4 regions of the Serratia sp. JSRIV002 genome follow, and region 4 is predicted to be linked to each of the others. Evidence: predicted binding sites of a transcription regulator. Region 4 holds the regulator's gene; each other region holds the start of a gene.
What was found. Region 4 encodes PurR, which represses purine synthesis genes. Its sites were predicted from a motif close to CANGCAAACGTTTGCNTG; they were not measured.
Positions count from the first base shown of each region.

Region 1: a site for PurR is predicted at 4,611-4,628, ahead of cvpA (colicin V production protein). Genes of this name have one in related genera too.
Region 2: a site for PurR is predicted at 4,490-4,507, ahead of purL (phosphoribosylformylglycinamidine synthase). Genes of this name have one in related genera too.
Region 3: a site for PurR is predicted at 3,509-3,526, ahead of KGP26_RS01490 (7-cyano-7-deazaguanine/7-aminomethyl-7-deazaguanine transporter). Genes of this name have one in related genera too.

Region 1 is NZ_CP074143.1:4,071,271-4,078,699, forward strand. It holds gene KGP26_RS19100 (histidine ABC transporter permease HisQ) at 1-619, opposite strand, end outside; gene hisJ (histidine ABC transporter substrate-binding protein HisJ) at 716-1,498, opposite strand; gene KGP26_RS19110 (UbiX family flavin prenyltransferase) at 1,796-2,368, opposite strand; gene purF (amidophosphoribosyltransferase) at 2,515-4,032, opposite strand; gene cvpA (colicin V production protein) at 4,054-4,554, opposite strand; gene dedD (cell division protein DedD) at 5,044-5,772, opposite strand; gene folC (bifunctional tetrahydrofolate synthase/dihydrofolate synthase) at 5,773-7,038, opposite strand; gene accD (acetyl-CoA carboxylase, carboxyltransferase subunit beta) at 7,194-7,429, opposite strand, start outside.
Region 2 is NZ_CP074143.1:4,531,655-4,539,083, reverse strand. It holds gene yfhb (phosphatidylglycerophosphatase C) at 179-826, shown strand; gene yiaY (L-threonine dehydrogenase) at 866-2,017, opposite strand; gene tadA (tRNA adenosine(34) deaminase TadA) at 2,346-2,852, shown strand; gene mltF (membrane-bound lytic murein transglycosylase MltF) at 2,868-4,325, opposite strand; gene purL (phosphoribosylformylglycinamidine synthase) at 4,601-7,429, shown strand, end outside.
Region 3 is NZ_CP074143.1:340,737-348,165, forward strand. It holds gene glpB (glycerol-3-phosphate dehydrogenase subunit GlpB) at 1-414, shown strand, start outside; gene glpC (anaerobic glycerol-3-phosphate dehydrogenase subunit GlpC) at 411-1,610, shown strand; gene KGP26_RS01480 (DcrB family lipoprotein) at 1,646-2,212, opposite strand; gene KGP26_RS01485 (GNAT family N-acetyltransferase) at 2,266-2,700, opposite strand; gene KGP26_RS01490 (7-cyano-7-deazaguanine/7-aminomethyl-7-deazaguanine transporter) at 2,749-3,414, opposite strand; gene tusA (sulfurtransferase TusA) at 3,613-3,864, shown strand; gene KGP26_RS01500 (zinc/cadmium/mercury/lead-transporting ATPase) at 3,914-6,250, opposite strand; gene KGP26_RS01505 (lysoplasmalogenase) at 6,393-7,019, opposite strand; gene KGP26_RS01510 (DUF2500 domain-containing protein) at 7,183-7,429, shown strand, end outside.
Region 4 is NZ_CP074143.1:2,836,066-2,843,494, forward strand. It holds gene punC (purine nucleoside transporter PunC) at 33-1,238, opposite strand; gene punR (DNA-binding transcriptional activator PunR) at 1,364-2,284, shown strand; gene purR (HTH-type transcriptional repressor PurR) at 2,317-3,342, opposite strand; gene KGP26_RS13400 (YnhF family membrane protein) at 3,667-3,756, shown strand; gene sodB (superoxide dismutase [Fe]) at 3,821-4,399, opposite strand; gene KGP26_RS13410 (C40 family peptidase) at 4,614-5,429, opposite strand; gene KGP26_RS13415 (Grx4 family monothiol glutaredoxin) at 5,840-6,187, shown strand; gene rnt (ribonuclease T) at 6,272-6,952, opposite strand; gene gloA (lactoylglutathione lyase) at 7,022-7,429, opposite strand.

The DNA.
Region 1 (7,429 bases), 1.2 Mb from region 4:
TCGTGGTGAACAACAGATACACCAAGCCTGCGACAATGGCGTAGAAGAAAGGCTGATAGGTGCCCTTTCCTGCCAGCTGCGTGGCCTTTACCAGATCGTTGAGTCCAAGAATGGAGACCAAGGCCGTCGCCTTGAGGATCACCTGCCAGTTGTTGCCGATGCCGGGTAACGCAAAGCGCATCATGGCCGGAAACAGAATGCGGCGGAAAATCTGCCCGTTGGAAAAACCGAAGGCGGTAGCCGCCTCGATCTGACCACGAGGCACCGCCAGGTAGGCTCCCCGGAAGGTTTCGGTAAAATAGGCTCCGTAGATAAAGCCCAGGGTAATGATGCCCGCCCCCAAGGGATCGATATCAATCTGCGAGAAGCCAATAAACTCCGTCACATGGTTAAGGGCAATTTGCAGACCGTAGAAGATCAACAGCATCAACACCAGGTCCGGCACGCCACGGATCAAGGTGGTATAGGCACCAAAGATCGTGGAAATAACAGGGTTTTGCGAAAGTTTACCGCCAGCGCCGATCAAACCAATCACCACCGCCAGCAATACGGAACTGAGGGCCAGCTCCAGCGTCACCAGAGCCCCCTCAAATATCAGTTGGGAGTAACCTTGTAGCATTTACGTCACCCTGTCGTCATTGAGCACGTCATGACACTCCAGCCAGAACAGGCCCGGAAAACCGGGCCTGTTGTCATAGAGAGTACCCGACAGGAATTAGCCGCCGTAAACGTCAAAGTCGAAGTATTTTTTCGCGAACTTATCGTAGGTGCCGTCTTTGCGCATTTCGGCGAAGGCTTTGTCCAGTGCCGCTTTCAGCTCGGTTTCATCCTTGCGCAGGCCCATACCGGTGCCGACACCAAAGAATTTATCGTCCTTCACCGACTCACCGGCAAACTCATACTCCTTGCCTGGAGGCTGCTTCAGGAAGCCTTCGCTCGCGGCGACTTCATCTTGAAACGCGGCGTCAATACGCCCGGAAGCCAGATCCGCATACACCAGATCCTGGTTCTGGTAAGGCACCACGGTCACGCCTTTTGGCTGCCAGTTGGCGTTAGCAAAAGCTTCCTGGGTGGTACCCTGCAATACGCCGATGCTCTTGCCCTTCAGCGCATCGACGGTAGGCAGGATCTTGGAGCCTTTTGGTGCGATCAGCCGTGAGTTGGCCGCAAACAGCTTGTCGGTAAAGGCAATTTCCTGCTGGCGTTTTTCGGTAATGGACAGAGAAGAGATGATCGCGTCGATTTTCTTCGCTTTCAGGGAGGGGATCAGCGCATCAAAATCGCTTTCCACAAAGATACACTTGGTATTTATGCGTTTGCACAGCTCGGTGGCCAGATCGATATCGAAGCCAACCAGTTGACCCTGCGCATTTTTCGACTCAAACGGCGCATAGGTCGGATCGGTACCGATTTTCAGTGTGGAAGGTAATGCGGCGAATGCACTGCCAACCGCGCTCAAAGCCAAAACTAAAGGGAGAACTTTAACAAGCTTTTTCATAATTACCCTCAAATGGATATTTTTGCCGATGCCACTACGGGCATTACTTTCATCACACACAGGATTTGCAGTAATCATGCCACTTTGTCATTAGCGAGCGCGGGGAACGGCCACGCTCTGTTCAAAGCTCTTCCCAGAGGCAACGAACGACAAAATGAACGGCAAACTCGGGCTTCGCCATGGAAAACCTACAAGTTACTGAAACAGAGTGCATGGGGAAGCAGGATCATTATGATGCATCAATCGCACTAAATCAGTGCGATGTTGCACAAATGTATAAATTTGAGGGTAAGTTGGTTAATTAACGCCTTGCCAACGCGTGAAGAGATCTTGCGGCAGTTCGATGTCAAACTGGTCGATAACCCGATTAACGGTCTGATCGATAATATCATCAACGGTTTGCGGACGATGGTAGAAGGCCGGTACCGGCGGCATAATCACCGCCCCCATCTCCGCGGCCTGGGTCATCAGCCGCAGATGGCCCAGGTGCAACGGCGTTTCACGCACGCAGAGCACCAGTGGCCGACGCTCTTTGAGGACCACATCGGCGGCGCGAGTCAGCAGCCCATCGCTGTAACTGTTGACGATGCCAGATAAGGTTTTGATTGAGCATGGCAAAATCACCATCCCCATGGTTTTGAACGAGCCGGAGGAAATGCTGGCGGCAATATCACGCGCATCGTGCACCACATCGGCCAGGGCCTGAACGTCACGCAGGCTCAGAGAGGTTTCCAACGCCAGCGTCTGGCGCGCCGCGTTGCTCATTACCAGGTGGGTTTCCACCTCTTCTACACCACGTAGCACCTGTAGTAAGCGCACGCCGTAGATAGCGCCGCTGGCGCCGGAAATACCGATAATGAGTCTTTTCATCAAGCTGGCCTTTGTCGGGAAATATGCCGTAAGGATAGCCGAATAGGGGCAGGTTTGGCAGCAAACCTTCGTAGATTCAAGGTGGGAATAAAACAATGCACCATAACTAACGCTACGATGCACTGTTTTGGTGAGGCACGTGGGCGTTAACCCTCGTTATGCATTTCCAGATTTTCGGCTTCCGTCTGGCCGCGCAACGCTTTGGCATCGTCATTACGCAGCGTTTCCAGATATTCCAGATAGCTCTGGTCAACGTCTTTGGTCACGTAGATGCCGTTAAACACCGAGCATTCGAACTGGGCGATGTCCGGGTTCTCTTCGCGCACTGCGGCGATCAGGTCATCCAGATCCTGGAAAATCAGGCCGTCGGCACCAATAATCTGGCGGATTTCGTCTACTTCACGCCCATGGGCAATCAGCTCCGTCGCGCTCGGCATATCGATGCCGTACACGTTAGGGAAGCGGATCTCCGGTGCGGCAGAAGCCAGATAAACCCGTTTGGCCCCGGCGTCACGCGCCATCTCCACGATCTGCTCTGAAGTGGTACCACGGACGATGGAGTCATCAACCAACAGCACGTTCTTATCGCGGAATTCGGCACGATTGGCGTTCAGCTTGCGGCGTACCGACTTACGGCGAGCCTGCTGGCCCGGCATGATGAAGGTGCGGCCAACATAGCGATTCTTGACGAAGCCCTGGCGATACGGCTTATCCAAAATACGGGCAATCTCCAGCGCGATATCGCAAGAGGTTTCCGGGATCGGGATCACCACGTCGATATCCAGATCTTCCCATTCGCGCGCAATCTTCTCACCCAATTTCTGCCCCATACGCACGCGGGCGCTGTAGACGGAGATCTTGTCCATAAAGGAGTCAGGACGGGCAAAGTAGACATACTCGAACAGGCATGGATTGGTTTTTGGGTTCTCCGCGCACTGGCGAGTGAACAACTGGCCTTTTTCGGTGATATACACCGCTTCACCCGGCGCTACGTCGCGCAGGAAGTCGAAGCCCAAGGTATCCAGCGCCACGCTCTCAGAGGCTACCATGTACTCACAGCGGCCATCTTCCAGCTCACGTTTGCCGATCACCAGCGGGCGAATGCCGTTGGGATCGCGGAACGCCACCAGACCGTGGCCGATAATCATGGCTACGCAGGCGTAAGCGCCACGCAGTTGCTGATGCATCGCGGCAACGGCGGTAAATATGTTGTCGGACTCCAGTGGATAATGCGGGAAACGGTCAAGCTCGGTGGCCAGCACGTTCAGCAGGATCTCGGAATCGGAAGTGGTGTTGACATGACGGCGGCCACGTTCAAACAGCTGTTGGCGCAGTTCGTGGGCGTTGGTCAGGTTGCCGTTGTGTGCCAGCGTAATGCCGAACGGCGAGTTGACATAGAAAGGTTGAGCTTCTGAAGCGCTGGAGCTGCCAGCCGTTGGGTAACGCACATGGCCAATGCCCATGTTGCCCTGCAGGCGCAGCATATGCCGGGCTTCAAATACATCTTTCACCAGACCATTTGCCTTGCGCAGGCGGAACCCATTATGGGCATCAATAGTGACGATGCCAGCGGCATCCTGTCCACGATGCTGGAGCACCATCAATGCATCATAAATCGACTGGTTTACCGGCATAAAACCGGCGATACCGACAATACCGCACATGTTGTCTTTTCCTCTAAGCCGCTACCGCCCCGGTAATTGGGTTGGTAAGAAACTCGACGTGCTTTGCAGATAGTCAAAGAACCATCTGATGATGTAACTGAACTGGGGGATCAGCTGTGACTGTTTCCAGTCCGCACTTTGCGACAGGGTGGTAAAGGTATCCAGGAAGAACAGTATCGCTGCCACGATCAACACGCCGCGCAGTGCGCCGAAACACACGCCCAGCACCCGATCGGTGCCCGATAATCCGGTTTTCTCTACCAGTGACCCAATCACATAGTTAACGATAGCGCCCACAATCAGCGTTGCGATAAACAAAATGGCAATCGCAATGCCGTTACGTACCAGCTCATCTTCAAAACGGGTGAAGTAGGCTGCAAGGTATGGGTAGAAATGGCTGGCAACAAAGAACGCACATCCCCATGTCACAAGTGACAATGCTTCGCGAACAAAACCTCGGATCAGGCTCACCAGAGCCGAAAATCCAATCAACGCTAAAATGACGTAATCAATCCAGACCATGAACTATTCCAATGATGAATCGCCCCTGCATCCAATCGCGGCGAATTCTAACAGAAAAAGAAAACGTTTGCGTAGCGGATTTCCCACCACGTAACAAATAAAAAACGGCGATGTTAAAATTGCTAATCGCCGCGCCTACATAGGATATCCGGCCCCTGAAAGGCACAATTTTTGTGGCGATTTGGCAATCCTCCTCCTTGAGCACTGGCCCCTCACCCTAACCCTCTCCCACAGGGAGAGGGGATCGTCCGAGTCGCGGTTAGCGGTTGTGACACAATTCCAACTCCCCCGTACCTTCTCCCACAGAGAGACGGATCGTCCGAGTCGCGCTTAGCGGTTGTGACACAATTCCAACTTACCCGAACCTTGGATTAAGTGAGCAAGAATATTAGAACCCCTCCCCCTCTACGCACAATGCTTGAGGGAACGCCCCCTCTCCCTGTGGGAGAGGGTCGGGGTGAGGGGCATACATATGACAGCCCCAATGGATCAACGTGCGCTATACGCCTTCACCTGCCCGCTCAGCCCACTGATCCCATTCAGCTCCGCCAGCGAAGCCTGCAGCTTCTGCTTCGAGGCATCTGGGCCAACGTAGATGCGGGTGATCTCACCCTGCACCGGCGTGGAAGGCACGGTATAAGCCCGGTGCCCAGACAGGCGCAGCGAAGCGACGATCTCATTGACCTTGGCAGCATTTTTCAACGCCCCCAACTGCACCACATAGGCCTGACCAGCCGGCGCCTTTTCTTCAACCGCAGGTTTGGTTTCAGGCTTTGGCTCTGGTTTCACTTCCGGCTTTGGCTCTACCTTTGGCGGTGTTGGCACTGGCTTAGGTTTCACTTCCACCGGCTTCACCTCTACCGGTTTAGGTTTAGTTGGCTGAACCGGTTTGGTTTCGATGGGCGGCGGAGCAACAACCGCAGGCTGCTGCTGTTGAGTCGTTTGATTAGCCGCCTGCTGGGCGGAGGCCTCGGCGGCGGCCTGCTGCTGTTCAACCAAAGCACCAGCCCCCTCCGGTGGAACCGAAGGTAGCGCCTGATTGGCCGGTGGGATCACGTCGATTTCATGAGCATCCCCCGGTTTGGGCACTAACGGGATCGCCGCAAACTCATCCTCATAATGCTTCTTTTTGCCGTCAAGCAGCCCCGGCAGGACAATCACCCCCAGGGCAACCAAAATCACGGTTCCAACCAGTCGATTCTGAAATTTACTTGCCACTCACACTCCCCGCCTCTCGTCTAACGCCGCCATCACGTGGGCAACAGTGTGGAAAGACCCACAGACGATCACAATATCCTGAATATCTGCGTCCTGCATAGCCTGACGCCAGGCAGTTTCGACATCGGCAAATTTGCGTGGTTCCGTTAAATACTGTGCCAGCAGCTCAACGCTGGCTCCGCGTGGGCCTTCCAGCGGTGCACAATACCACTCGTCCACCTGTTCACTCAGGCAGGCCAGCGTACCGGCAATGTCTTTGTCCGACAGCATCCCCACCACCGCGCGAACCACACCGCCATTGCGGGGGAGTTTCGCCAGCCGCCCAGCCAGATAGGCCGCAGCATGAGGGTTGTGGGCAACGTCCAGGATCAGCTGCGGGTTCTGCTGCACGGTCTGAAAACGCCCTGGCAAAGCGGCCTGTTGTAGACCGGCAAAAATCGCCTTCTCGTCGATTTCCAGCGCCGAATAGTGCAGCGCAGCCAATGCCGTCGCCGCGTTCGCCAAGGGGACATTAGGCATAGGGAGCTCGGTCAGACGTGTGCCGCCCCCTTCCCATTGCCAGCGTTCACCCTGTTCGCTGAACGACCAGGCATCATCACGGCGATACAGTTGAGCGTTGAGATCTTCCGCTACCTGCTGGATGCTATGCGGCATATCCGGTTCACCGACCACGGCAGGCTTGCCGCCACGGAATATCCCCGCCTTCTCGCGGCCAATGCTTTCACGATCGTGGCCTAGCCAGTCGGTGTGATCCAAGGCAATGCTGGTCACCACGGCGACGCTTGGCTCAACGATATTGGTCGCGTCCAGACGCCCGCCCAGCCCCACTTCCAGGATCACCACGTCAAGCTTAGCCTGTTTAAACAGCTGTAATGCCGACAGGGTGCCAAATTCGAAATAGGTCAGCGAGGTTTCCCCCCTGCCAGCCTCAATCGCGGCAAAAGAGCGGCAGTGTTCAGCTTCACTCAGCTCTTCACCCTGTATGCGCACCCGTTCGGTATAACGCACCAGATGCGGTGAACTGTAAACCCCGACCCGAAGCCCGGCAGCCAGCAAAATGGCCTCTAACGTGCGGCAGGTGGTGCCTTTGCCGTTAGTACCGGCAACGGTAAATACCGTAGGAGCAGGAGTGCGAAGGTCAAGGTGCGCCGCAACGTGTTGCACACGCTCCAGGCCGAGTTCGATCGCCTGGCTATGCAGACGTTCCAGATAGTAAAGCCACGAGCTCAATGGCGACGTGGCTTGGGGAATTTGGTGGTTTTGCATGAGTCCCATCACTGACTTTGGGTTCATAAATCCGTAAGACGCATCGCCCTGACGATGTCAAAAGCGATGCTCTTCGTTTCCCGCCGCAACTTAGCCACAAAATGGCGGCAGAACCCGGCGCAGGCTTGCACCTATACCGGGTCTTTGTCTGCGCCTCAGGCGTCGGCCTGATTTTCCTGAGCGATGACCGGCGCGGCCTCATCGAAATGCGGCTGCGGCTGGTTGGTCAGCTTGGACAGAATGCTGGCCAGTGTCTGACGCATCACCGGGCGGCGCACGATCATGTCGATGGCGCCCTTTTCAATCAGGAACTCACTGCGCTGGAAGCCCGGCGGCAGTTTTTCACGTACGGTTTGTTCGATAACCCGTGGCCCGGCAAAGCCGATCAGCG
Region 2 (7,429 bases), 1.7 Mb from region 4:
CAGCAATCATTTTTGCGAGCAGGCCGCTAGAACGCTTGCAGCAACACTATGACTTGATGAGTTAACGCGCCTGTGGCGTTGACCAATGTCGGTTGTATCTGGTCGGTCTAGTGATTACGATAATAGCCGGTTGTATTTTCACCTGCATAATGGGGTCAACGATCCTGAGGAGTAACGTTTGACTGACAAACCGGTTGCACAGGCCCAGCGCGTGGTATTTTTCGATCTGGATGGCACTTTGCATCAGGAAGACATGTTTGGCAGTTTCCTGCGCTTTTTGCTACGGCATCTGCCGTTGAACCTGGTGCTGGTGGTGCCGCTGTTACCCATTATCGGATTGGGTTTGTTGATCGGTGGGCGGGCGACACGCTGGCCCATGAGCCTGCTATTGTGGGCAATGACCTTTGGTCGTTCAGAGGCCAGGCTGAAAGCGCTCGAGGCGAAATTCGTCGACTATTTTCGCCGTAAGGTCACCGCCTTTCCGGTCGTGCAGATGCGTTTGCGCCAGTACCTGGATGCCCAGGATGCTCAGGTGTGGTTGATCACCGGCTCGCCGGAACGGCTGGTGGAGCAGGTTTATCGGGATTCTGCGTTCCTGCCACGGGTACGGCTGGTGGGGAGCAGCATTGTGCGTCGCTACGGGGGCTGGGTGTTGCCCATGCGCTGCCTGGGCGTGCAAAAGGTGGTGCAACTGGAGCAACGCCTGGGAGCGCCATTGAAACTGTTCAGTGGCTACAGCGATAGCAAGCAGGATAACCCTTTGCTCTATTTTTGCGAACACCGCTGGCGGGTGGGTAAAGAAGGCGAGTTACAGCAGTTGGATTAAATAAGGCTCCCCCAGTCAAACGAGGGAGCCTGGCAGCGGTTACATGGCTGCTTTAAAGATGGCTACAATCTGTTCGTGGCTTGCCTGGATTGGATTGGTAAATCCGCAGGCATCGTTCAGGGCGTTAGTGGCTAACGTAGCAAAGTCTTCTTCTTTGACCTGCAGATCGCGTAAGCCAGCAGGAATTCCCACGTCTTTCGCCAGTTGGCGAATGGCGGCGATACAAGCGGCAGCCCCTTGCTCATCGCTAAGGCCTGCAACATTTACGCCCATAGCGGCGGCAATGTCTTTCAGACGCCCTGCGGCAACCTGAGTATTGAACTCTTGCACGTGCGGCAACAGCACGGCGTTACACACGCCATGTGGCAGGTTGTAGAAGCCACCCAACTGGTGCGCCATAGCGTGCACATAACCCAATGAGGCGTTATTAAATGCCATACCGGCCAGGAACTGGGCATAGGCCATGTTCTCGCGCGCCTGCATGTTTTGCCCGTCGTTGACTGCATCACGTAAAGACTCTGCAATCATGGTGGCGGCTTTTAGCGCGCAGGCATCGGTGATTGGGTTGGCGGCGCTGGAGACGTAGGCTTCGATAGCGTGGGTCAAAGCATCCATACCGGTGGCAGCGGTCAGGCCTTTTGGCATGCCAGCCATCAGGTGAGGATCGTTGACCGACAGGATCGGAGTCACGTGCTTGTCGACAATCGCCATTTTGATGTGGCGCGCTTCGTCGGTGATGATACAAAAACGCGTCATCTCCGAAGCGGTACCCGCAGTGGTGTTGATCGCAACGACCGGCAACTGCGGCTTAGCTGAGCGATCAACCCCTTCATAGTCTTTGATTTCCCCGCCGTTAGCGGCGACCAGGGCAATCCCTTTCGCACAGTCATGCGGCGAACCGCCACCCAGAGAAACGACACAGTCACAGTGATGTGCGCGCAACAGTTCCAGGCCCTGTTTTACGTTTTCCGTGGTCGGGTTGGGATGGGTGCCGTCATAGACGCAGCTTTCGATGTTCTGTGCCGCTAACAGGGCTTGCACCTGAGCGACGACGCCAATGCCGTTCAAAACCTTGTCGGTCACGATCAGTGCGTTATGCAGACCATGCTCTTTCATGGTTTTTGCCGCGTCTTCCAGACAGCCGGAACCAATCATGTTGATGGAAGGGATAAAGAATGTTGAGGCAGCCATAAACTACTCCTTATAAAGGCTTTTTGCGTGAGGTAAACATTATCGTGCTAATGCTTAAGAGAATATGATCTATCACAATTTAGTTAGAAAAAATTTGCTTAATTCTGCAGCTTGATTTTCCACCAGTTTATAACGTTTATCTGAAATTTTAAGAAATGAATAAAATTTAATCATCATTAAATATGATGTTATTGATTTGTTGGTGGCGTTTTGAGCGATCGACAAACGTGGCCGGTTCAAGCTTATTTGCATCAACAAGGCCGAGTGGCTGCGGCAAAAGGGACTAGTGTGTATAATGCCCGCCGCGATGCGCACGAGGATTGATGTGGTGAATGAATATAGTGATGAGTATTGGATGCGTCAGGCGTTAAGCCTGGCTCAACGTGCGCAGGAAGAAGGTGAGGTGCCGGTTGGGGCGCTGCTGGTGCTGGACAATCAGGTGATTGGCGAAGGTTGGAACCGGCCGATCGGCCGCCACGATCCCACCGCTCATGCTGAGATCATGGCGCTGCGGCAGGGGGGAGCGGTATTGCAGAATTATCGCCTGCTGAATGCCACGCTGTATGTCACGCTGGAGCCTTGCGTGATGTGCGCCGGGGCGATGGTGCACAGCCGCATCCGTCGTTTGGTATACGGCGCGGCCGATGAAAAAACCGGAGCGGTGGGTTCGCTGGTGGATATTCTGCGCCATCCGGGCATGAATCATCAGGTAGAAATCGTCTCGGGCGTGCTGGCAGAAGAGTGCGCCGCCACCCTCAGCAACTTTTTCCGCATGCGTCGCGAGCAGAAAAAAGCGCTGAAGCTGGCGCAGCGGGCCGGAAAAGACCCACAATAACTACATATTGAATCACTACAGGGCGAGCGCCAACTTGGCTTCCACGGCAGGATAGCCTTTGGCCAGTTCGGCCTGTTTCATAGCTTCTACCGCCTTCTTCTCTTTTTCCAACAGATAGCCCACCAGGCTGACCTGATAACGGCGGATGTTTTCCACGTAGTTATAGGCTTCGCGGCCACGGGCATAGCCATAGGTGAGTGATGGATAGTAGCGCTTCTGGCTAAGCATCGGCAGGCGCTGTTTCACGTCGACCCAACTGTCGGGGTTGCCTTGCTGGCTTTTGGTGAGTTTACGTGCGTCCAGCATATGGCCCCAGCCCATGTTATAGGCGGCCAGTGCGAACCAGATCCGCTCATCTTCTGGCACCGTGTCGGGCACCTTCGCCATCAGACGCTGCAGATAGAGCGCCCCGCCTTGAATACTTTGCTCCGGATCGAGCCTGTCGGTGACGCCCAGGCCGTCGGCAGTGGCTCTGGTCAGCATCATCAGCCCACGGACACCGGTGGGGGAGGTCGCCTGCGGATTCCAGTGCGATTCCTGGTAGGCGATGGCGGCCAGCAGCTTCCAGTCAATTTCGCTGGCATACTTTTCAAACAGCGAGCGGAAAGTGGGCAATACCGAGTCGATGGCCGACAGGAAGGTTTTAGTATCAACGTAGTCAAAACTGCCCACGTGTCCCAGATACTTCTCCTCCAACCGTGCCAGCGTGCCGTCTTCTACCCTTTGGCTATAAAAATCCAGCAGCGCGGCGTACAGGCTATCGTCATTGCTGCGCTTCAGATACCAGGTCACTGGCTCTTCATCGGTAATGTCAAAAGCGACGGCCAGCTGTGGATGGATACGCTGCAGCAGGGCAATGGTCACGGAATCGCCGATGGTGTAATCCAGCTTGCCATCGGCCACCTGTTCCAGCAGCTCTTTTGACGTCATATCGCTCGACGCTTCCCAACTGAGATCGGGGTATTTGCTTTGTTTGAGCTGCTTTAGCGTGCTGACGTGTGCCGAACCGGAGGCCACCGCCAGCTTGCCTTTGATATCGGCAAAGGATTTTGGCCGCGTGGTACCCAACCGATAAACCAACTGCTGGGAAACGGAATAGTACGCCGGGCCGGTACTGGCGCGGCTGAGGCGATCCCGGTTGTAGATTAGCCCGGCGGCGAGAATATCGGCATTGTCGTCATCGAGATCGTCAAACAGGTCATTGATGTTTTGGTGTGGGATCACCACCAGCTTGACCCCCAGGTAGTTGGCAAAGCTTTTGGCCAGCTCATAGTCAAGGCCACTCGGCCCCTGTGGGGTAGTGAAATAGGTTAACGGTGAGTTTAACGTGCTGACGCGCAGTTCCCCACGCGCTTTGATCGCCTCGAGTTGGCCTCCCTGTCCACCACGCCAGGCGATATTGGGCCACAGGGCTAGCGCCAGCAACAGGGCCACAACACCGATTAGAATGTAATTTATTTTTAGGCGTTTCAAATAGTTATCTCAAATAGATGCACGCTTTATATTGACCGGAATCAGGATTTTTTCATGGTTAAATCACCAGTGCCGGGGCATTTTGCGCAACATTACGCCAGCGTGCAACTTTATTGATAGGTTATGAGAATTCGGCAGCGGGAATAGCTTTTATCAATAATAGCTACGCAAACGGTTTCGTCGGCGGCGCGGATTATCTATAATGGCGCGCGTTTTCCCCCTGTTGCGCCCAATGAAGTGCTGAACCCAGTTGCTTCGAAGACGAGAGAACTTTGATTATGGAAATACTGCGTGGTTCGCCCGCTTTGTCGGCTTTTCGTATTACCAAACTACTGTCCCGCTGCCAGGATGCTCAACTGCCGATCGTTGATATCTATGCCGAGTACGTTCACTTTGCCGATGTCAGCGCACCGCTAAGCGCCGAAGAGCAGGCCAAGCTGCAGCGGTTGCTCAAGTACGGCCCTTCTCTCGCTGAACATGCTCCGCAAGGCCGCCTGCTGTTGGTGACGCCGCGCCCGGGCACCATTTCGCCGTGGTCTTCCAAAGCCACCGATATCGCCCATAACTGTGGCCTGACGCAGGTGGTTCGTCTTGAGCGCGGCCTGGCATTTTATGTCACAGCGCCAACCTTGACCGATGCCCAGTGGCAACAGCTTGCCTCCCTGCTGCACGATCGCATGATGGAAACGGTATTCAGCGAGCTGCAACAGGCGGAAACACTGTTCTCTCATCATCAGCCCGCACCGTATCAGACGGTGGATATCCTGGCCCAGGGCCGCAGCGCGCTGGAACAGGCCAACACCAAACTGGGGCTGGCCCTGGCGCAGGACGAGATCGACTACCTGCTGGCCGCCTTTACCGAGTTGGGGCGCAACCCAACGGATATTGAGCTGTACATGTTTGCACAGGCCAACTCTGAACATTGCCGCCACAAGATTTTCAACGCCGACTGGGTCATCGACGGCGAACAGCAACCGAAGTCGCTGTTCAAAATGATCAAGAATACCTTTGAGCAGACGCCGGACTACGTGCTTTCTGCCTATAAAGACAACGCAGCGGTGATGGAAGGTTCCCAGGTAGGGCGCTTCTTTGCCGCGCCGCAAAGCGGCCTGTATGACTATCATCAGGAAGAAGCACACATCCTGATGAAGGTGGAAACCCATAACCACCCGACGGCGATCTCGCCTTGGCCAGGAGCTGCGACCGGTTCTGGCGGTGAGATCCGCGACGAAGGCGCTACCGGCCGTGGCGCGAAGCCGAAAGCTGGCCTGGTAGGGTTCTCGGTTTCCAACCTGCGTATTCCGGGTTTCGAACAGCCTTGGGAACAGGATTTCGGCAAGCCGGATCGCATCGTCACCGCGCTGGATATCATGACCGAAGGCCCATTGGGCGGTGCGGCATTCAATAACGAGTTTGGTCGCCCGGCGCTGGTCGGTTACTTCCGTACTTATGAAGAGCGTGTCAATAGCCACAACGGCGTTGAGCTGCGTGGCTACCACAAACCGATCATGCTGGCAGGCGGCCTGGGCAACATCCGCGCCGATCATGTGCAAAAAGGTGAGATCACCGTGGGTGCCAAACTGGTGGTGCTGGGTGGCCCGGCGATGAACATCGGTTTGGGCGGCGGGGCGGCTTCTTCGATGGCCTCTGGTCAGTCTGATGCCGATCTGGATTTTGCTTCCGTACAGCGTGATAACCCGGAAATGGAACGCCGCTGCCAAGAGGTGATCGATCGCTGCTGGCAGATGGGCGATAGCAACCCGATCCTGTTTATCCACGATGTGGGGGCCGGTGGCCTGTCGAACGCGATGCCGGAACTGGTTAGCGACGGTGGCCGCGGGGGCCGTTTCGAACTGCGTGACATTCTCAACGACGAGCCGGGCATGAGCCCGCTGGAAGTGTGGTGTAACGAATCTCAAGAGCGTTATGTGATGGCAGTAGCGCCTGAGCAGATGGCGACCTTTGAGGAAATCTGCCGCCGTGAGCGCGCACCTTTTGCGGTGATTGGTGAAGCGACGGAAGAACGCCATCTGACGCTCAACGATCGCCACTTTGACAATCAGCCGATCGACATGCCGTTGGATGTGCTGCTGGGCAAAACGCCAAAAATGACCCGCGACGTGAAACGTCAGCAGGCGAGCGGCGAAGCGTTGCAGCGTGCTGATATCTCCATTGCCGATGCGGTCAAGCGGGTGCTGCACTTGCCAGCCGTGGCGGAGAAAACCTTCCTGATCACCATTGGCGACCGTACCGTCACCGGCATGGTTGCGCGCGACCAGATGGTTGGCCCGTGGCAGATCCCGGTAGCTGACTGTGCGGTAACCACGGCCAGCCTGGACAGCTATTACGGGGAAGCGATGTCGATCGGTGAGCGTGCTCCCGTCGCATTGCTGGATTTTGCCGCCTCAGGCCGCCTGGCGGTAGGGGAAGCGCTGACCAACCTGGCCGCGGTGGAAATCGGTTCGCTCAAGCGGGTGAAACTTTCTGCCAACTGGATGGCCGCAGCAGGCCACCCTGGCGAAGATGCCGGCCTGTATGAAGCGGTGAAGGCGGTGGGTGAAGAACTTTGCCCTGCGCTGGGGATCACCATTCCGGTGGGCAAAGACTCGATGTCGATGAAAACTCGCTGGCAGGAAGGCAATGAACAGCGGGAAATGACGTCACCATTGTCGCTGGTGATCACCGCGTTTGCTCGCGTGGAAGATGTGCGCCACACCGTGACGCCGCAACTGCGTACCGACAAGGGTGATAGCGCACTGTTATTGATTGACCTGGGTAATGGTCACAATGCCCTGGGGGCAACGGCGTTGGCGCAGGTTTATCGCCAACTGGGCGACAAGCCAGCCGATGTTCGCAACGTGGAGCAATTGGCCGGTTTCTTCAACGCGATGCAGCAACTGGTGGCGGATCGTGCGCTGTTGGCCTATCACGACCGTTCTGATGGCGGCCTGTTGGTCACCTTGGCCGAGATGGCATTTGCCGGGCATTGCGGCGTAGAAGTCGATATTCAGGCGCTGGGTTCCGACGCCTTGGCTGCCTTGTTCAACGAGGAACTGGGTGCGGTGATCCAGGTGCCAGCTGCGCAACTGGCAGCCGTACAGCAA
Region 3 (7,429 bases), 2.5 Mb from region 4:
GCCAGCTTCGATGGGCAGCGCGTCACCGGTCTGTATACCCGCAATCACACCGATATTCCGCTGCGGGCGCAGCAGGTGATACTGGCCAGCGGCAGCTTCTTCAGCAACGGCCTGGTGGCCAATTTTGACGGCATTCGTGAGCCGGTATTTGGCCTCGACGTTTACAGCAAAGCCGAACGCGCCGACTGGAGCGATGCCAATCTGTTTGCTCCGCAGCCGTACCTGCAATTTGGGGTTCAGACCGATACCGCGCTACGGGCGTTAAAACAGGGGGAGGCGATGACCAATCTGTATGCTATCGGTGCCGTGGCTGGCGGTTACGATCCGTTGCAGCAGGGCTGTGGCGCCGGGGTTTCGCTGCTCGGCGCGCTGCACGTTGCCCAACAGATCCTGGCACAGGAGGTTTCAGCATGAGCCTGTTACCAGACAACAGCTTCGAGAGCTGCATCAAATGCACCGTCTGCACCACCTATTGCCCGGTTGCCAAGGCTAACCCGCTCTATCCGGGGCCAAAGCAGGCCGGGCCTGATGGGGAGCGCCTGCGGCTGAAAGATCCGGCGCTTTACGACGAAGCGATGAAGTATTGCACTAACTGCAAGCGCTGCGAAGTGGCTTGCCCCTCCGACGTTAAAATCGGAGATATTATCCAACGCGCACGGGCCAATTTCAGCCAAAGCAAACCGACGCTGCGCGATGCCATCCTCAGCCACACTGACATCATGGGCACGCTCTCGACGCCGTTTGCCCCTATCGTTAACGCGACTACCGGCCTGAAGCCGGTACGCAAGCTGTTGGATAAGGCGTTGAAGATCGACCATCGGCGTGAGCTGCCGAAATACTCGTTTGGCACCTTCCGCCGTTGGTACCGCCAGCAGGCGGAACAGCAGCAGCGCTATGCCGAGCAGGTGGCGTTTTTCCACGGTTGCTTTGTTAACTACAACCATCCACAGCTTGGCAAAGACCTGATCAAGGTGTTTAACGCCATGGATATCGGCGTGCAGCTGCTCAAGCGGGAGAAATGCTGCGGCGTACCGCTGATCGCCAACGGCTTTATTGCACAGGCGAAGAAGCAGGCTAAAGTGAATGCGGAATCGCTGCATGATGCGGTCCTGACCAAAGGCATACCGGTGGTGGCTACTTCGTCGAGCTGCACGTTTACCCTGCGTGATGAGTACCCGCATTTGCTGGAGGTGGACACCTCGGCGGTGCGTGAACGGGTGGAGCTGGCTACGCGTTATCTCTATCGTCTGCTCAGCCAAGGGCGCACCTTGCCGCTCAAACAGACGCCGCTGCGGGTGGCTTACCACACGCCGTGTCATATGGAGAAAATGGGCTGGACGGCCTATACGCTGGAGTTATTGCGGCAGATCCCAGGGCTGGAACTGGTGGTGCTGGACTCGCAGTGCTGCGGTATCGCCGGGACTTACGGCTTCAAGTCGGAAAACTATGAAACCTCGCAAGGCATTGGTGCCTCGCTATTTCGCCAGATTGAAGCCAGCGGAGTGGATATGGTGATCACCGATTGTGAAACCTGCAAATGGCAGATCGAGATGTCCACCAGCAAGCGCTGTGAACATCCGATCACCCTGTTAGCACAGGCATTGGCGTAACAGATTAAACGGGCCAGCATGCTGGCCCAGTGCGATTACTGCTTGATCTTCACCGTATTGAACACGCCAGCCGCTACGCTTTGAGACTGCTGCTGGTTATCCGCTGGCAGCGTGATTTGCAGGGTCAGTTGCTTACCGTCTGGCAGCATAGCAAGCAGCACGCCAGAGTAGGCTTTCTGGCCAGCCACGGTGATCACGGTATCCAGTTGGCGCATTGGCGTGCCGTTAATTTCAACCGCTTTATTGGTAATGACCTGCAGGTTGGCATCGCGGGAGTGTTGCTGCTCTTCCATGCGTTTGGCCAGGGTATCCAGATCGCCCGCTGCCTTGTCGGCAACGATCACGATCACCGCACGCTGGTTGGTGCTGTCGGCATAGATGTGCACGTTAGTTGGTTGGTTGGTCAGCTTATCGCTCTGATCGGCCAAACCGTTAGGCAGGGTAAAGGTCAGCTTGCCATCCAATAAACTCACCTGTTGTCCGCTTGGGACGCTGGCTGCTGCGCTGCCTGCGGGGGCATTAGTGTCTTTGGTGGCGCTATCACAGGCCGCCAGGCCAAGCACTAACAGGCCGATACCCATCAATTTTGTTACTTTACGCATCTGGTGTTCCTTATTCCTTTGCAGATAGAGTTGGTTGACCGTATGGCTAGATGTCACAGGTTTTTTTTAAGTAATAGACGATACTCGTCTACTTCGCCTTTCTTTTCTAGAGTGAAAATCTGATATTCGTGACTAATGAGCATTATTAGCATGGCGCGGAACTGGTTGCGGGTTTTTACCCACAGTTGCTGATAGCCTTGCGAACGCGCCCAACGCTCTTGCTCCGCCAGCATGGTTTGGGCGATACCCTGGCGGCGAAAATCAGGTAAAACTGCGCCCAGCCAGCTGTAGAACTCCCCCGGCGCGGTTTGATAGCCGAGTTTAAAACCGGCTGCCTGGCCATCAATTTCGGCAATCAAGCCGTGAGAAGGGTTATCCCCGATACGTTGCTGCAAATCTTTCAGGCTGTGCAGACTGCCAAATTCTGGAATGCAGAGGTAAAGAGAGAAGATCTCTTCAAGTGTAGCTTGGCGAGTGGTTAAGCGCATGGGCAGCCTCCGTTAAATCAGGCTGCCCAGTATAAACCAGAAGGCGGGTTAACTCAGTTGCAACCGGTTGGCGGGTTGGCGTTCTGCCAGACGTTTGAGCAGCATATTGAGCAGCACCCCGTACATCGGCAGGAAGAATACCAGACAGATCAGCACCTTGAAGCTGTAATCTACCAGCGCGATTTCCACCCAGTTGGCGGCCATAAAGGGATCGCTGCTTTTGTAGAAGGCGATAAAGAAGAAGGCCAGGGTATCGCTGATATTGCCAAGGAACATGGCCGCGGCGGGGGCAACCCACCAGGCACTGCGTTGACGTAGGCGGTTGAACACCTGCACGTCCAGGATCTGGCCCAGTACGTAGGCCATAAAGCTGGCGGCGGCGATACGCGCTACAAACAGGTTGAAGCTGGTCAAGGCGGCAAAGCCCTGCCATTCACCCTGGAAAGTGACGGTGGAGATCACATAGGAGATAAACAGCGCCGGGACCATCACGGCAAGGATAATCCTGCGTGCCAGCGGAGCACCGAAGATCCGCACGGTCAGGTCAGTGGCCAGGAAGATAAACGGAAAAGTGAAGGCACCCCAGGTGGTGTGAAAGCCGAAAATGCTGATCGGCAACTGCACCAGGTAGTTGCTGGAAGTAATGATGGCGATGTGAAATAGCGATAGCCAAACCAACGCGATTAAGCGTTGTCGATCGGTAAACGAATACATAATGTAGCCTTTTTGAGTGTGGGGTGAGGGAACCCATTGTTAACTGCGCGGCGACATGGTACGCGTTTGGGCATTCAATGCAATGGTTAAATTTAACGCAAACGTTAACGTATCTTGCGCAGAAAAACTACCGGCGTAAACTAGCGGGTAATCAGATCCGGCGAGGGTTCGCCGATCGTTTTAGATCGAGAGAGATGTATGACTGACATTTTTGCCCAGGCAGACCAGACGCTAGACGCGCTGGGGCTGCGCTGTCCGGAACCGGTCATGATGGTGCGCAAAACCGTGCGCCATATGGATAACGGTAAAACCTTGCTGATCATTGCCGACGATCCGGCCACCACCCGCGACATCCCGGGTTTTTGCCGCTTTATGGAACATACGCTGGTGGCCCAGGAAACCGAGCAGGCCCCATATCGTTACCTGCTGCGTAAGGGCCTGGCAGAATAATCCTTTGGCTGTCAGGCCCATTTCCATAACGGGCCTGACAGATGTTCTACTATGTACGTTTCTTCAGCAGCCGTAAGGCGTTGGCGGTCACCAGCGCGGTTGCTCCAGAGTCTGCCAATACGGCCAGCCACAGGCCAGTCATCCCCAGTAGGGTGGTGACCAGGAAAATCGCTTTCAGCCCAAGCGCAATCGTAATGTTCTGGCGAATATTAGCGTGGGTAGCGCGGGAGATGCGGATCATCTCGGCAACGCCGGTCAACCGGTTGTGTGTCAGCGCGGCATCCGCCGTTTCCAATGCCACGTCGGTACCGCTCCCCATCGCAATGCCAATGCTGGCGGCCTTCATCGCCGGGGCATCGTTGATACCGTCGCCGATCATGGCGGTAGGTTGCAACTTGCTCAGCTCGGTTACCGCGTTCACTTTGTCTTCCGGCATTAACCCGGCGCGGTAATCGATCCCCAATTCATTGGCAATGGCGGCCGCAGCGCGCGGGTTATCACCTGTGAGCATCACGCCACGAACGCCTAACTGCGCCAACTCGGCAATCGCCTGTTTAGCGTCGCTACGCAAGGTGTCACGCAACGCCAGCAAACCGATAGGCTGCCCGTCCTCTAGCACCACCACTGCGGTTTTACCCGCCGTTTCCAGCGTCTCTACCTGGCTGCGCCATTCGCTGCTCAACTGGCTTTCCGTCAACTTGCCCGGGGCGCTGATCAGGATAGTTTTACCGTCAACCTTCCCTTCAACCCCGATACCCGCCAGAGCCCGGCGGCCTTCGGCCAGTGGCAATGCAGTCCCGTTCTCCGCTGCGCGCTTGACGATCGCCTGTGCCAGTGGATGATGTGAGCCCGTCTCGACAGCCGCTGCAATGGCCAGCAGTTGCTGCTCGCCAAGCCCGACTGCTGGCAGCACATCGGTTACCGTCGGTTTGCCTTCGGTCAGCGTACCGGTTTTATCGAACGCGATGGTTTGCACTTGGCCCAACTGTTCCAATGCAGCACCACCTTTAATCAGCGCGCCCCGGCGCGTGGCCGCCGCAAGGCCAGAGGTGATGGCCGCTGGCGTGGAGATGACCAAGGCACACGGACAACCGATCAGCAGCAAGGTCAGACCCCGGTAGATCCACATCTCCCAAGGCTCGGCAAACAGCAGCGGTGGCACCAGGATCACCGCCACGGCCAGCAGCATGATCGCCGGAGTGTAGTAACGGCTGAAGCGATCGAGGAAGCGCTCAATCGGTGCGCGGCGCTCTTCGGCCTCTTCAATCAGCTGCAGGATACGGTCGATGGCATTTTTACCCGGCTCGGAAGTGACCTTCATCTGCGCGGCCTGATCGACGGACAGGCTGCCAGCGGCCACTTTCTGACCCTGTTGGCGCTCTACCGGCACGGATTCACCGGTTAAAGCGCTTTCGTCAAAGCTGGCGAACGGGTTTAGCAACTCGGCATCGGCAGGCAAGCGGCCACCGGGCGCGATCTCTATTACGTCACCGGGGCGCAGGCTGACTACAGGCACGCGTTTACGTACGCTGCCCTGGATAAGCAGAGCATCTTCCGGCACCAGTTCCATCAACGCTTTCACGCCACGGCGTGCACGATTGGCCGCGTAGGATTCCAGCAGTTCTCCCACCATAAACAACAGCAGCACCATGGCCGCTTCGGCGGTGGCACCGATAAACAGCGCACCGATGGCGGCAACGCTCATCAAGGTTTCTATGGCAAACGGTGTGCCTGAACGGATCAGGCGCAAGGCTTTGCTGGCAATCGGCACCAGGCCGACCAAGGTGGTGGCAATAAAGGCAATTTCGCCCAGCCGTGGGTTGAAGAAGTCGAGAACCCAACTGAGCACCATCAGTGCGGAGAGCAGCAGCAGAGGGCCGTACTCACCAAACCGGGAGGTTTTGGGTTCATCGCCTATTGCCGGCGGGTTAGTCCCCAACAGGGTAAAGCCAGCCTGTTTTACCGCGTCCTGGATCCGCATGCTGACGTCGGATTGGGCATCCACCACCAGTTTTTCCGTGGCAAACAGCACGCGAGCGCTGTCGACGCCGGGGATCGACGTTACGGCATTTTCGATTTTCTTGGCACAGCTCGGGCAATCCATGCCGGTGACTTTCCAACTGAAACGCTGGCTGCCGGAAGGGGGAACGGCAGCCAGCCTGTCGCTTTCCTCATCCGGGTCGTCGGGGCCATCGCTACTGCAGCAGCTGGCACCGTGATCGTGGGCCGCGTGATGGTCATGGGCAGCGGTTGCTCCCACCGGGGTTTTTTCATTGCTACAGCCATGCTGGGTTTTGGCGTGGTCATGACTACAGCCGCAGCCGTGATCGTGATTATGTTCTTGATGCTGATGCTCTTGGTGATTATGTGGTTTATGAGTCTGCATAGCGCCCCCTTCAGGCAATCCAATATCCTCTCAACAAGCACTCTACACCTTGGAGCTGGCTCCAGAGTCAAGTGCGATATGAGAATTATTGTTAATTGAGGGGGAGGCTACGGATCCGGTTGCCCGAATCCGTAGCCTGTCATTACAGATATAGCGAGCGGACGATGAGGAAATGCCCGGAGAAGTAGCAGAAAGCGACCACGGCATCTGCCGCACGGAAGGTAAAGCGGTAGCGGTTCAGCAGCCAGACGATATTCGCCAACAGCAGCAGCGAGGTACCCGCCAGCAATGAGAAGCCAAAGTCGGTACTGCGCAGGAAATATTGTTCCCCCGCCAGCCACACCATCAGCAGCGTCATAGCGACCAGCGTGGCGATCGGCCAGCGCATCTCTTCCAACCGGCTCCAGATGATGGCCAGCAGCAGTGCGCCAATCACCAGCAGCACCAGCGGCAAAGGCCAGAACAGGCTGAAGGTCATCTGGCTGGCAAAGCTCAGGGTATACAGCAGGTGTGAGAGGAAGAAAGCACCGATGGCGTACAGCACCCGCTCGCGCGGCAGCAGTAACAAGGCATCACCCGCCAGCGTAGCCAACAGGCCCAAAACGATCAGATAACCCGCAGGGCCCAATACCGGAGCCTGCCAGGCCAATAACAGCAACAGCAGTAAGGTGACTGGTTTAAATACCCAGCGTTGCCAGCGCGGGCCGCGATAGGAGGCATCAACGAACAACCAACCGGAAAAAAATACGGCAAGGAACGGCCAACTCATATGTATTCCTTATTTATTATGGGAGCCGGGATAACCAACTCCAGGTTGTCACTTTCTCAGTGTAAGCAGCGCGCGTGGGTTCGACAATGCTTTCTTCCGAATGCTATGTTTACGCGGTTTTAGGCGTGAATGAAATCCGCCGGATAAAAGAGGAAAACCGTCAATGAGTAAGCCACCGTTGTTCTTTGTTGCCGTGATCGCGCTGATCGCGGTGCTGGCGACCCGCCAATACCTCAACAAACGCCGCCAGGATGCGGATAATGACCGTCAGCCGGTGCGTACATTGCAGGTGGAAGTCAGCGCCAAGCGGGAGTTCCCCTCGCCGAATCGTCGTTCGCGGCAGCGGGAAAATATCGTGGTGGAAGATATGCGTTACGAAGTGTACTTCCGTCCGTTGACGGGCGGCAGCG
Region 4 (7,429 bases):
AATTTTCATTAAGTGACTATTTACAGAGACAATTATGACACGGAGTCGGCACGCTTCTGCTGTGTCATCTGAGTTTCATCCGTTCCTTTCCCACGCTGGATCAGATAACCCAAGGCTGCCAAAAATACGGTAGCCACCATTACGGTAGCCGTGGCTAACAGCGGTTGGGCGATAAATGCCGAAACCAACAGGCTGGCGATAAAACATAATCCCAACTGCAGCGTGTTTTGCAGCGCAGCAGCTTTGCCACTGTTGTTGGGGAAGGGCATCAACGCATTGGCTACTAAAATAGGATAGCTGGCACCGTTTACTAACGCCATAAAGCAGAACGGGATCAGCAGAGTGGTCAACGTTGGCTCACTTAGCGTGGCGATCAGATACAACGCCACCATGCTGACACCGTAAGCTAACAGCAACCACGGCAGCAAGGTTTTGCCAGAGATGCGATTTAAGGCGCTACGGCAGCTATAACCCCCCAATAAGAAAGCCAGCGTTTGCGGCACATAGCTCAGACCAATATCGTTGGGGCTATACCCCATATCGCCGAGGATAAAGGGTGAACCCGTCAGCCAGGCGAAGAAGCCAGCAGAACAGGCAGCAAAAACCATCACGTTGCCGCTGAACACCGGGGATTTCAAGATCTGCATAAAACCAAGGCTGGGCTTTTTATCGGCGGAAGGGACCAGTCTGCTCCGGTCTTTCAGCAGCAAGGTGGGGATCAGCAGCAGGGCGGTGATCCCCAGCAGCACGGCGAAAATGGCCCGCCATCCCATATGGTTAAGCAACCAGGCACCCAGCAGTGGGGCCAGCGCCGGAGAGAGGGCGACCAGCGGCATAATGGAGGCGAAAACGCGGTTGGCTTTGCCATCGCGGTAGCGATCGACCACGATCGCCTGCCAGGTGACGGCGGCGGAACAGACGCCAATGGCTTGAATGAAGCGCAGTGACCACAGTTGTGCCACGTTCTCGACCCAAAGCATACCGAGACAGCCGATTGCGAACAGCGCCAGGCCAATCAATAACACGGGCTTACGGCCAATACGGTCGGACAGCGGCCCCCACAGCAACTGGGCAAAGGCAAAGCCTGCCAGGAAGATACTCAGGCTGGCGCTGATCGCCCCAGCGGAGATTTGCAGATCCTGCTGCATTGCGCCAAAGGCAGGCAGGTACATATCGGTAGCCAGATAGCCCAACATACTCAGGCCGGCCAGGTAGAACATAAATCCAAAATTTCGCATTGCTATTTCTCGTTAAAATTATGTTGTCGCAGGTTTTGAAGCGCCGGCAAGTGTATACGGCTGGATCTCTGCTTGTGAAACGGTAATATTTGCAAGGTGCTGTTAAAAAATTTGAAGGCAAACATATGTGGTCTGAATATTCACTCGATGTGGTAGATGCGGTAGCGCGGACCGGCAGTTTCAGCGCGGCGGCACAGGAGTTGCACCGCGTTCCTTCTGCTGTGAGCTATACGGTGCGTCAACTGGAGCAATGGCTGGCAGTGCCTTTGTTTGAACGCCGTCACCGCGATGTGGAACTCACGCCAGCGGGGGCGCTGTTTATTAAGGAGGCGCGAGTTGTTATCAAAAAAATGCTCGATACCCGACGGCAGTGTCAGCAGGTGGCCAACGGTTGGCGCGGGCAACTGCGGATTGCGGTCGATCTGATCGTCAAACCCCAGCGCAGCCGCCAGCTGGTGCTGGATTTTTATCGCCATTTCCCCGACGTGGAACTGATGGTACAGCCGGAAGTCTTCAACGGCGTGTGGGATGCGCTGGTCGATGGCCGCGCTGAGATGGCTATTGGTGCAACACGGGCGGTACCGGTAGGCGGCGGTTTTGCCTTTCGCGATATGGGCTTTATGAATTGGCTCTGCGTAGTCCATGCTAAACATCCGCTGGCCGCCTTGCAAGGAAAGCTGCGAGACGATCAGCTACGACCTTATCCCTCGTTGCTGTTGGAAGATACTTCGCGCAATTTACCCAAGCGTGTGACCTGGTCGTTGGACAACCAGCGGCGGTTGACCGTGCCGGACTGGGTTTCGGCGGTAGATTGTTTGCGTGCCGGGCTGTGTGTGGGCATGGTACCCGCGCATCGGGTATTGCCGTTGGTACAAAGTGGCGAACTGGTGGTATTACCACTGCATGAGCCTTTCCCGCCTAGCGCCTGCTGCTTGACCTGGCAGCAAAACGCCCAGTCTCCGGCCATGGCCTGGCTGTTGGACTATCTGGGCGACAGCGAAACGCTCAATCAGGAATGGCTCAGTGAAGAGGAGTCGGGTGCTTAATCGGGCGCAGTATTGCAGCGCCCCAACAGGAGTTAACGGCGGTAATCGACAAAAGGACCATCGGCAACTGAGCGGCGCTCGATGAGTTTTGGATGCACTTCAATCACCTGCGATTCTTCACGCTTGCTGATAATGCGATCCAACAGCATGGTAAAGGCCATCTCGCCCAGGCGCTCTTTCGGCTGGTGAATGGTGGTCAGCGCCGGGGTGAAGTAGCGGGCATTACGCACGTTGTCGTAGCCAATCACCGAGATATCCTGCGGTACACGCAACCCCAGCTCATCGGCGGCGCAGATCGCCCCCATGGCCATAATATCGCCGCCACAGAAAACGGCGGTTGGACGATGCTTTTGCGACAGGATCTGATGCATGGCTTTGTAGCCAGATTCAGGCTCGAAATCCCCCTGCACGATCCATTCTTCGCGCACTTCGATGTTGGCTTCCTTCATGGCTTTCAGAAAGCCCTGGTGGCGACCTCCACCGGTATTACGCGCCAGTTGACCAGGAATGGCACCGATGTCACGGTGGCCACGTTCGATCAGGTAGCGGCCTGCCAGGTAGCCGCCCTCGAAGGCATTGTCGATAATGGTATCGGTGAAGTCTCCGCGCGCGGTACCCCAATCCATCACCACCATGGGAATGTTACGGTAATCTTCCAGCATGCCCAGTAGCTGATCTGGATATTCTGAGCACATCACCAGCAAGCCATCGACGCGTTTTTGCGCCAGCATTGCCAAATAGGCTTGCTGTTTATCCAGATTATTGTGCGAGTTACACAAGATCAGGGTATAGCCTTTGCTGTAGCAGCTGTTTTCCACCGCTTCGATCACTTCGGCAAAATAGGGGGCCTCGCTCGAGGTGGCGAGCAAACCGATCGATTTGGTGTGGTTGACCTTGAGGCTGCGGGCCACGGCGCTAGGTGAATAGTGAAGCTCTTTGATGGCGGCCCAAACGGCCGTTTTGGTATCTTCGGCGACGAAACGCGTTTTATTGATAACGTGCGAAACGGTAGTGGTAGAAACGCCAGCGCGTTTGGCCACATCTTTAATCGTTGCCATGTAAAAAATGACTCCTAAACCCACATGTTACAGCATGTAAGTATGATGTTAATCGTTTGCCTGCGTAGATCCTTCCCCAGATAAGCGAAAACTGAGTTTTTAGTGCTGAAGTCGTAAATCGCTTGAACAGGGAGGGGCAGTTTATCGGTACGCAGTTGTGAACTGCGGATTTTGTCGCATATTGAAGAAAAGTGGAAGAGCTAATCGGTAATTATCAGCGGGGAAATCATAACAAGATTTTAATCACGAACTGTGGGAAAATGATTTGACGTATAAACTGTGTGGCTTATGCTCTGGAAAAGCCAATCTGAGAGGGAGTTGTATATGGATACCAATTTGAAGATGTCATTACTCACCACCGTGGGTGCTTTGGCAATGATTATTGCTTTCAGTTTTATTGCCGCATTGAACTGATCCGCAGCAGAAAAACAAAGGCGCAGCTTGATGCCGCGCCTTATTATTAGCTAGTTACCCGCCGTTAAGCCAGGTTTTCTGCCACGAACGCCCAGTTCACCAACGCCCAGAAGTTTTCCAGGTACTTTGGCCGCGCATTGCGGTAGTCGATATAGTAAGCATGCTCCCACACGTCAACGGTCAATAGCGGAACGTCTGCGCCGGTCAGCGGGGTTGCCGCATTTGAAGTGCTGACGATCGCCAGACTACCGTCCGCTTTTTTCACCAGCCAGGTCCAGCCCGCGCCGAAGTTTTTCACGGCGGCATCGGTGAACTGCTCTTTAAAGGCGGCGAAGGAGCCGAATGACTTATTGATGGCCTCTGCCACTGCGCCCGTTGGCTCGCCACCACCTTGCGGTGATAAGCAGTGCCAATAGAAGGTGTGGTTCCAGACCTGAGCGGCGTTGTTGAACACGCCGCCGGTGGAGGTCTTGACGATCTCGACCAGGGATTTGCCTTCGAACTCGCTACCTTTCACCAGATTGTTCAGGTTAACCACGTAGGTGTTATGGTGCTTGCCATAGTGGTATTCCAGCGTTTCTGCGGAAATGTGCGGTTCGAGAGCGTTTTTCTCGTATGGTAATGCAGGTAATTCAAACGACATTGCTTTCTCCTTTTATAGACAATACGCCTCTCCGACGCTGCAGGCCTAAGGGGCCGAGGGCGGAAAAACGCAATTGCACCACTTTTGTTATGGTTATTAATCTTAACAACTTTCCGAGCGAAAAGAACATCCAAAGTGTGCCAAGTGACTGATTGTTTAAAGTTGCAGCGGGTGATAGAGAGCACGGCCGAGCAGTTAGCTCAGCCGTGAAAGGTTAACGGATGGTGGTAGGGGTCACTACGCGGCGGGCACCAATGTAATGGTTTTGCCAATAGTCGTTATCTAACTGACTGATGCGAATTTCTTCACCGGTACGCGGTGACTGGATGAACTTACCGTTACCAAGATAGACGCCAACGTGATCGGCGGTGCCACGGTTGTTGATGCGGAAGAACACCAGATCGCCTTTCTCAAGCTCATTACGCTTGATCGGCGCTGCATCACGCAGGTGGTACATTTCGTTGGCGGTACGCGGCATTTTAATTTTCACCACGTCTTTGTACGCGTAATAAATCAGCCCGCTGCAGTCGAAGCCTGTACCAGGTGAAGACCCACCCCAGCGGTAGGGCTTACCCATTTGCCCCATCAGCTTGGCCATGGCGGTCTGCTTGGCGTGCTGATAACGTTTTTTGTGAGCGGCGGAAAGTTTCAACGGCTTTTCGCGGCCAGCCAATTTTGCCGTAGCTTTGCCTTCTTCACGATGGCGACCATAACCTTTTTTATAGCCTTTTTTAGGCGGAGTTACTTTTAGCTTGGCCGTTTTGGTTGCCTGGCTTTTGGTTTTAACGCTGGTGGTTTTTTTTGCGGTCTTTATCGTTGCTGGTTTGGTTTTTAGCGTTTTCGGAGGGGTGGCTGCCTTCACTTTTTTATTGGCTTTCTCCGCTTTCTTTTTCTTGCGGTCGTCTGGCCGGGCTTCATTAACGTGACTCTTGCGCTGCTCGGCAGAAACACGTGCCTGTGGCGCAGCGTGCGCCAAATTGAAGAAGAGCTGCGTAAATAGCAGCACAAAAAGTGTAATAATTAACCGCATATCGACGTTACCAACCTTGGCTCCGAAACAGAAATCGAATGAGTCACAGTATTCCCGAAATTCACCCTATAAAACAGCGTGGATCTCATAAATACTAATCCATATTGTGAGAAAACGTTAATGGCATTTTTATTGTTGCAAAATCAAACGCCTGGCGCCTAAAAAAGCGACAGAGATCATGTGGTTGGCTTATTGCTCGCCGGCATTGCGCAGGGCAAAGATAATAGTGAAACGTCCCGATTAAAAATGTTATTCTGGGGCTATGTTTTAACCGGTTCGGTGTGTCCGCCGCTTTTGCTAAGGCAATCAGAGAATGTCCCTGCAAAAGATGGCGTTTTCTTGGCACCGGTCCTGCCGCTACAATAGCTAGTGTGATGCATGTTGTAGCCATGATGTGGCTTGAGGAAGCAATAATGACGACGATTGAAAAAATTCAGCAGCAAATTTCTGCCAACCCGATCCTGCTGTATATGAAAGGCTCACCGAAATTGCCAAGCTGCGGTTTCTCTGCTCAGGCCGTGCAGGCGCTTTCAGCCTGTGGCGAACGTTTTGCCTATGTTGATATTCTGCAAAACCCGGACATCCGCGCTGAGCTGCCAAAGTACGCCAACTGGCCAACCTTCCCGCAGCTGTGGGTCGATGGTGAACTGGTTGGCGGCTGCGATATCATCATCGAGATGTACCAGCGTGGTGAACTGCAGCCGTTGATCAAAGAAACGGCCGAAAAGTATAAAGATCAGGAAGACCAGCAGCCTTAATGGCGCAGGGTTTTACCCAATAAAATCGGGCGGCACCTTTAACAGTGCCGCCCGATTTTTTATGTCTGTCAGTTTGCCAGCAAGCTATTGCGATTCAACGTTGGCAATCGGCCAGCCACCGAGACGTTTCCAGCGGTTGACCAGTTCACAGAACAGTTGGGCGGTTTGCTGGGTATCATACAGGGCTGAGTGTGCCTGGCTGCTATCAAACGGCATACCGGCGGCGATACAGGCTTTGGCCAGCACCGTCTGCCCTAATACCAGCCCACTAAGCGCAGCGGTATCAAAGGTGGCAAATGGGTGGAACGGGTTGCGTTTCAGGCTGGCGCGCTCGGCGGCGGCCATCAGGAAACTGTGATCAAAGTTGGCATTATGCGCCACGATGATCGCCCGGTTACAGCCCTGATCCTTAATGCCTTTACGCACGGCTTTAAAAATCGCATGCAGCGCATCATATTCACTCACTGCACCACGCAGTGGGTTATGTGGATCGATACCGTTGAAGGCCAGCGCTTCCGGTTGCAGGTTCGCCCCTTCAAACGGTTCTACGTGAAAATGCAGCGTTTCATCTTGCTGTAACCAACCATTTTCATCCATTTTCAGCGTGACGGCGGCAATCTCTAGCAGCGCATCGGTCTGAGCATGAAACCCGGCGGTTTCCACATCAATAACAACGGGATAAAACCCACGGAAACGGCCACTCAGGGCGTTAAGATCACTTTTTTCGGCCATCAGTTTCTTATCTTTAGCGAATTCAGCGCGCATTATGACAAATTTCTTGTCTTGGTGCAGCGGAGATAGAAAGCAGGGCGCATGGCGCGCCCTGGAGAAACCTCAGTTACCGAGGCCGTGACCTGCATGCTTGTTCTCGATCAGTTCGATCTTGTAGCCGTCTGGATCTTCGACGAAGGCAATTACGGTGGTACCGCCCTTGACTGGACCGGCTTCGCGTGTGACTTTGCCACCGACCTGTCGGATGTTGTCGCAGGTGGCGGCTACATCATCGACGCCCAGAGCCAGATGACCAAAGGCGGAACCCATGTCGTAGCTGTCGACGCCCCAGTTATAGGTCAGTTCGATAACCGAGCCTTCGCTTTCATCGCTATAACCCACGAAGGCCAGCGAGTATTTGTACTCGGTGTTTTCGCTGGTACGCAGTAAGCGCATGCCTAATACCTTGGTATAGAAGTCGATGGAGCGTTGCAGATCGCCGACACGGAGCATGGTATGGAGTAAGCGCAT